3 regions of the Thermopolyspora flexuosa genome follow, and region 3 is predicted to be linked to each of the others. Evidence: riboswitches for the same ligand, from Rfam matches in the RefSeq annotation. Region 3 holds a riboswitch; each other region holds the start of a gene.
What was found. A riboswitch is a leader RNA that binds a small molecule or an ion and turns the genes downstream of it on or off. The one in region 3 is predicted to bind cyclic di-AMP.

Region 1 (2,193 bases), 1.6 Mb from region 3:
GCGGCGCGCCCCGGCCTGCCGCAGCGCGGGCGCGAGCAGGCCCATCGGCAGCGCCGCCCCGAACACGACCGTGTCGCACCCGTGCTCCCGCACCAGCCGGGCCGCGCGCCGGGCGACCGACGGCACCGGCAGCATGAGCGAGGTGGGGTGCCGCACCACCCGGTACGGCTGGCGCGCGTCGAACGCCTCGCACCCCTTCCACCGCGGCGCGTAGACCACCACCGAGCCGGGCGGGCGGCGCACGGCCAGGGCGTGCACGAACGCCTGGATGCCGCCCGGCCGGGGCGGGAAGTCGTTGGTGACGATCAGGGTGCTCACGTCGGGCCGTCTCGGTGCGCGGAGGCGGGTGCCTTGGCGTGCGCCCCGGAGGCGATGGGACGCGCTCCGAATCTACTGCACACACCGGTCGCCGCGGCGGCAGCCCGGAGCGATCCCCCGGCCGCGCCCCGGCGCCCCGCGCGCGGGGTGCGGCGACGGCCGGTCGCGGTGAGGGCCCGGGACAGGGCGCGGCCCCGCCCACCGCTGCGGTGGGCGGGGCCGCGCTCCGTCGCGGTTCGCCGCGGGCTACAGGCCCGGGCGCACGGCGCCGCTGAACGAGGACCTGCGCCAGGCGCTGAGCTTGTCGATCCGCACCCGCTTGCCGGAGCTCGGCGAGTGGATCATCCTGCCCTTCCCGACGTACATGCCGACATGGCCCTTGCCGTTGAAGAAGAGCAGGTCGCCCGGGCGGAGGTCGTTCCAGGAGACCTTGGTCTTGATCAGGCGGTACTGGGCGGTGGTCACGCGCGGAATCCGCACGCCGGCCTTCCGCCAGGCGTACTGCACGAAGCCGGAGCAGTCGAAGGCGTGCGGCCCGGTGCCGCCGTACCGGTACGGCGCGCCGATCTTCGACTTCGCGACGGCCACGGCCTTGCTCGCCTTGAGGCGCTGGCGTGCGGCCCTGCTCAGCTTCCTGCCGCTCGCGTCACCGGACTTCGCGTCCTTCGTCTTCGTGCCGCTCGACGAGGTGGAGGTGGCGTCCGCCGTGCTCCCGGTCGCCGTGCTCGCCGACGCCCGCCCCGCGGCCGACACGACGCCGCCCAGGGTGGCGCCGGCCGGCGTCGTGGTCTCCAGGATCCCGGTCGTGGCGGCGGGGACCGGCGATCCGGTCCGGGCCGCGGCCGTCGTGCCGTGCTCGGTGGTGGCGGCGTTCGCCGCGGGGGAATCGATGGCGACCGCCCCGGTCGACACGGTCACGGTGAGCGCCACGCCACCGAGGGTGACGCGGGCGGCACGAGACAGACGGGGGTTGTGCGCGTTGGTAGACAGGATCTCTCCTAGGGTCTTCCGCTTGTGCCTACCGGGTTAGCTGACGGGTTCGGGTGGGGAAGTCTCGCCCTACGGTGCGATCACCGATTCACCCCGTGGCCCTGGGAGGGCCGATTGGGTCCCCGGCTCCATGCCTCCTGACTGCATGGACTCGGCGGTTCGCCGCGCTCCGCTCCGGCGATCGTCCATCGCGCGGATCGCGGCCGGATATTGATCTGTTATCTGCACGCCCGGCGCCGGTGCCGGGCGCTTCCCGCAGCGGCATGTCGCGCTCGCCGCCGAACCGAAAAGTTACACAGCCGTGGCAAAGCCGTGAACCGTTTCGCCGAAACTGCTCACTCCGCGACGGCCGATCGGGAAACGAAAAGCGCAGTTCAGCGGCATTCTCGTTACCGTTCTGTGATTCGCATCACAAACCCCCTCCAGGGGCTTGAAACCGCCACATCCGCCCCATGGGCCACACGATTCAAGATCAAAACGCCGTCATGCGCCCGGGAAACGATGATCGCTACACATCGGCAGGAAACACGGGAACATGACCACACCCGAGAAAATCTCAGCATCCGAGAAACCCGGCATGCCGGTGAAGCGCTTTCCCGGCAGATCACGAGCCGATAAATCACCGCGCCATCCACTAAACGTGAGAAATATCACCCGCCGCCCAAGCGATTGTTCGGCCCGGTTCGACGATGAAAGGCGCTCGCAAAAAACAGCTCGTCGCAGGACGGCAAAGGGGTACGCGGGCGCGGCGGCGGCCCGCCGGAGCGAAGGGGGGAACGCGACCGGCGGCACCGCACGGGGCCGGTGCCGCCGGGAACGGCACGGGGTGCCGGATCCGGTTCGCGGCGGCGCCTGCTCACGTCACCGAGGCGTCGCCGCAGGGGC
Region 2 (2,193 bases), 4.1 Mb from region 3:
TGTCCGGAAACGGTGGCCGGGGGGACAGGGGGACGCCCGTGGGAGGTCCGTCCGCCCGGCCCTCCGGCCTTTACCGCCCGTCGACGCCGTCGCCACCCGTCCGGGCCGCTCGGAACGCCGCCCGGGAAGGCGGTTCGGGGTCGTTCGACCGCCGCCACCCGGCCCCGCGCGGGTCTCCCAGGGGTAGATCTTTTTGGGTGTTTTGGGTGGTTATCTTGGCATTTGGGTGACTTAGGCACTAGTGTCTTGTTCCGTTATCCGATGGAGACCTGGCCTCCGCCAGGAGGCCGGCCATCCGACGCCGAATCCCACGGGCGCCCAGCGCCCCGGGAGCCGGGGACCCAGTCGCGCGGGCGGCGCAGTGCAGGCCGTACCCGCGAGGGGTGAATCCAGCGGCGCGTGGCGCGCTGGTAGGGCACTCCTAGCCCGAACCCGTCAGCTAACCCGGTAGGCGAGATAGGAGAGGAGAACCAGGTGGAGAACCCCGACTCCACGGCCTCGCCCCGCCGGCGGGCGCCGTCCCATGACCAGGGCGACGGCCGCGACAGCACGCGGCGGCCACGCACCCGAAGCACAGGCTGACCGCCCTCTGCTTCGCCCGAGGCCGATCGGATGACCTCCATCTCGGCCCTCGGCCCCAGGTAACGGCCCCGGCGGACATCCGCGCCGTCACCTGCACATCCTCGCACAACCCCGCCGCGTCGTGGTGCGGCGTGTCTCATATCGCTTTCGCTGCGGGCGCCACCACGTTCCGTCTTCCGGCCGGCGTCCTCCGGCCGCAGGCGCCCCGTCCACGTGCCTTGTGCTCTGCCCTAGAGGTGCCGAGGTCGACGTGGAAGTCCTGTCCCCTCACGGAAGACCTCCCGTTCGATGAAGTTCCCCTTTGGCCTGAACAAGAACGATGTCAAGACGAAGTACGCCCCCCTCGCCGCCGGCCTCGTCGGCATCACCATGGCGGGCCTGACCATCGCGGGCGTCACCGACGACGCGAACGGCACCGCCGCGAAGGCCAAGACCGTCGCCGCCGACGTCCAGCCGCTCGCGATGACCGCGGGTGCGCGCGCCGCCGAGGGCCTCGCCGCCGCCGCGGCCGAGGCGAAGCAGAAGGACGAGGCGAAGAAGCGGGCCGCCGAGGCGCAGCGCAAGGCCGAGGCGAGAAAGGCGGCGGCGGCGAAGAAGAAGGCGGCACAGGCCGAGCGGCGGCTGCTCGTCGGCACGACCAAGGCCTCCTACTTCTGGGACGACGGCTCCGGCCGCCAGGGCGACACCGGTATGCCCGCCTCCGGCAAGCCCATGCAGAAGGGCCTGTTCGCCTCCCCGAGCTGGCCGCTCGGCACCGAGGGCTACGTGATCTACAAGGGCAGGAAGGCGAAGTTCTTCATCGGCGACCGCGGCCCCGGCGTGCCCTCCAACCACGGCGTCATGCTCGACATCGACGGCAAGACCTTCGCCGAGCTCACCGGCGGCACCTGGGACCCGAACACGCTCACCGTGCGCGGCAACGGCGGCCTCGGCCACATCCACGTGACGTACGTCATCACCAAGTGGGGCAACGGCCCCGGCCGCCCCGGCAAGCCGGTCCCGTTCTCCACCGGCGCCTGGCGGGAGTGATCCGGCCCTCCCGACGCCGCCGCGACGCCCGGGCACGCCCGCGACGACCTCGCCGGCCGGATGCCCGGGCCGGTATCCGATTCCGATGTGCGCAGACGCCTCGGGACTGCTATGGTTACGAACGTCGCTCGCGCCGCTAGCTCAACTGGCAGAGCAGCTGACTCTTAATCAGCGGGTTCGGGGTTCGAGTCCCTGGCGGCGCACCCGAAGACGCGATCTGGGCACCGTCCACCGGCGGTGCCCAGATCGCGTTTGGCGCTCATGTCTCCGGCCGGTCCGGTTCGCCTCCCTGCGGACGCCGGAGGGAGGTCCGACCCGCGGGCGGAAGGCGTGCTCCCGCCCGCGGAACGGCGCTCGTCACCGGCGGTCGCTCCGGGCGCCCACCCGCGGCCCGCTCACGTGAAGTAGCGCAGCCACACGTACACCCACGCCATCACCATGCTGAGCACGGTGACGAGCGCGCCGTACTTGGTGAACTCCCAGAAGCTGATGCGGTGGCCGGTGCGCGCCGCGATGCCGATGGCGACGACGTTCGCGCTCGCCGCGACCGCCGTGCCGTTGCCGCCGAAGTCGGCGCCGAGG
Region 3 (2,193 bases):
CCACCTCGAAGGTCAGGCAGAAGACACGGCGAAGTCCCAACTCCCGTGCGGTGTCGAGGAGGGCGCCGACGATGCGGTGGCCGATGCCGCGGCCGCGGTATTCCGGGTCCACGGCGACCGTGCGTATCTCCGCGAGGTCCTCCCAGAGCACGTGGAGCGCTCCGCACCCGACAACGACACCGCGGTGCTCCGCCACCCAGAACTCCTGCACGTCCTCATAGAGGGTGACGGTCGCCTTCTTGAGCAGCCGCGGTCCCACACCCGAGTACATGTCGACGAGCCGCCGGATCCCCCGCACATCCGGAGTGCGGGCACGTCGGACGACGATCTCGCTCTCCGGCGGGGTGAACTCCGCGACCTGCTCCATGACAGGTCAGAGTATCCTGCCGGAGCCCTGCCGTATCCGTTGGTCCGTTATCCCCGGACGATTCCGTGATGTGATCACATTTGCGGCCGGTCCGGAACCGCCCGGACGATCCGTTCCGCACCGGCTCCGACGTGCCGCTTCTCCGCTCCGGTACGGCACGGCGCCCCGCGGATCGGCGGGATATGCGGCCGTGACCGGACCGTGATTGAGAGGTTGTCGAATCACAACGAAATCGTGGTTTCGGTTGAGGGCCACCGGGGCGTGCATTAATGTCCAGCTTCGATGTCGGCCGTGTGCCCACGGCCGATCCGCCGAATCCCCACCGCCCCCGCACCGGCACGGGGAACCGGGGACCCATACCCTCGTGGGGGTGAATCCGAGGACTCCCGCCGGAGCGACCGGCACGGGGTCCGGTAGGGCTGCTCCCGGCCCGAACCCGTCAGCTAACCCGGTAGGCGGCCACCGAGAGGAGCTTGCTTGCTGCTGCGCACGTTCCTGGTCGGCGTCCTCGTCGCCGCACTGACGCTGGGTACCACCGCGTCGGCCTCGGCCGACCCCGAGCCCAGCCTCAACCGGCTCACCAAGCAGCTCGAGTCCCTCTACGAGGAGATCGAGAAGCTGACCGAGCAGTACAACGGCGAGCGCGAGCGGCTGAAGAAGGCCAAGCGGACGGCGGACGAGGCTCAGCGCGTGCTCCGCGAGAACGAGGACGAGCTCGCCGTCCGGCGCGAGCGCGCCAACCTGCTCACCCAGGGCGCGTACATGATGGGCGGCTTCGGCTCGGTGCTCGGCGCGGTCGGCAGCGCCGACCCCGACGCCTACCTCGACGGCGCGGCGACCGGGTACGCGCTGCAGATGGAGCGCGGCGCCGAGGTGAACCGGCTCAGCAAGCTGCTCGCGGACGCCGAGCGGGCCAAGAAGGAGGCCCAGCGGCAGCAGGCCGAGGTCGCCAAGATCGTCAAGAGCCTCGACGCGCGCCGCGAGAAGATCACCAAGCTGATCGCCCGTACCGAGAGCAGCATCTACCGCGAGGCGAACGAGCAGCTCAAGGCCGCCGCGGGCAGGCCGCGGCGGATGAACATCCCGATCGTCGGGAACGGCAAGGCCGCCCAGGCCGCGCGGTGGGCGATGACCCAGCAGCTCAAGCCGTACGTGTGGGGGGCCGCGGGCCCGAACGCCTACGACTGCTCCGGCCTGGTGATGTGGGCGTACGCGAAGGTGGGCATCCGCCTGCCGCACTACACCGGCACCCAGTGGACCGCCGGCCGCCACATCCCCAAGAGCGAGCTGCGCCCCGGCGATCTGGTGTTCTTCTACAGCGACCTGCACCACGTCGGCATCTACATCGGCGGCGGCCTCATGGTGCACGCCCCGCGGACCGGTGACGTGGTGCGCGTGGCCTCGATCAACAACCGGCCCTTCGCGGGGGCCGTCCGCATCGCCGACTGACGCGCCCGGCGGCCTCGGCCGACGGACGGGCGTGCGGCGGTACACGCCGCCTGCCGCCGGCACCCCGGTGCGGTTCCCGCCCTGCCGCCCCGGCACCGCGGAGTCCGGCTTCGGCCGCTGACGAACGAAGCCCGGGCGGCCACCACACGGTCGGTGGGGCACGTCCGGGTCCGGTCCGTCGAGTTCGGGCGCGTCCGGATGGCGGATCAGATGAGTCGCCTGCGGGCCGCCCAGGCGACCGCCTCGATGGCGGTGGCGACGCCGATGCGGTCGCAGATGCCGCGCAGCCGACGCCGCACGGTGCGCCCGCTCACGTCGAGCCGCCGCCCGACCCGGTCGACCGTGACGCCCTTGGCGAGCTCGGACAGCAGGAGCAG

Region 1: another riboswitch for cyclic di-AMP. It lies ahead of FHX40_RS14140 (C40 family peptidase); the one in region 3 lies ahead of FHX40_RS21055 (C40 family peptidase).
Region 2: another riboswitch for cyclic di-AMP. It lies ahead of FHX40_RS25650 (hypothetical protein); the one in region 3 lies ahead of FHX40_RS21055 (C40 family peptidase).

What each region holds. Positions count from the first base shown of each region.
Region 1 is NZ_VFPQ01000001.1:3,347,109-3,349,301, forward strand. Features, by position in the region: gene FHX40_RS14135 (glycosyltransferase family 4 protein) at 1-318, opposite strand, end outside; gene FHX40_RS14140 (C40 family peptidase) at 565-1,248, opposite strand; cyclic di-AMP (ydaO/yuaA leader) riboswitch at 1,319-1,475, opposite strand.
Region 2 is NZ_VFPQ01000001.1:817,052-819,244, forward strand. Features, by position in the region: cyclic di-AMP (ydaO/yuaA leader) riboswitch at 290-470, shown strand; gene FHX40_RS25650 (hypothetical protein) at 871-1,611, shown strand; tRNA gene FHX40_RS03595 (tRNA-Lys) at 1,742-1,814, shown strand; gene FHX40_RS03600 (ArsB/NhaD family transporter) at 2,007-2,193, opposite strand, start outside.
Region 3 is NZ_VFPQ01000001.1:4,909,331-4,911,523, forward strand. Features, by position in the region: partial or broken gene FHX40_RS21050 (amino-acid N-acetyltransferase) at 1-367, opposite strand, end outside; cyclic di-AMP (ydaO/yuaA leader) riboswitch at 667-841, shown strand; gene FHX40_RS21055 (C40 family peptidase) at 845-1,816, shown strand; gene FHX40_RS21060 (helix-turn-helix domain-containing protein) at 2,023-2,193, opposite strand, start outside.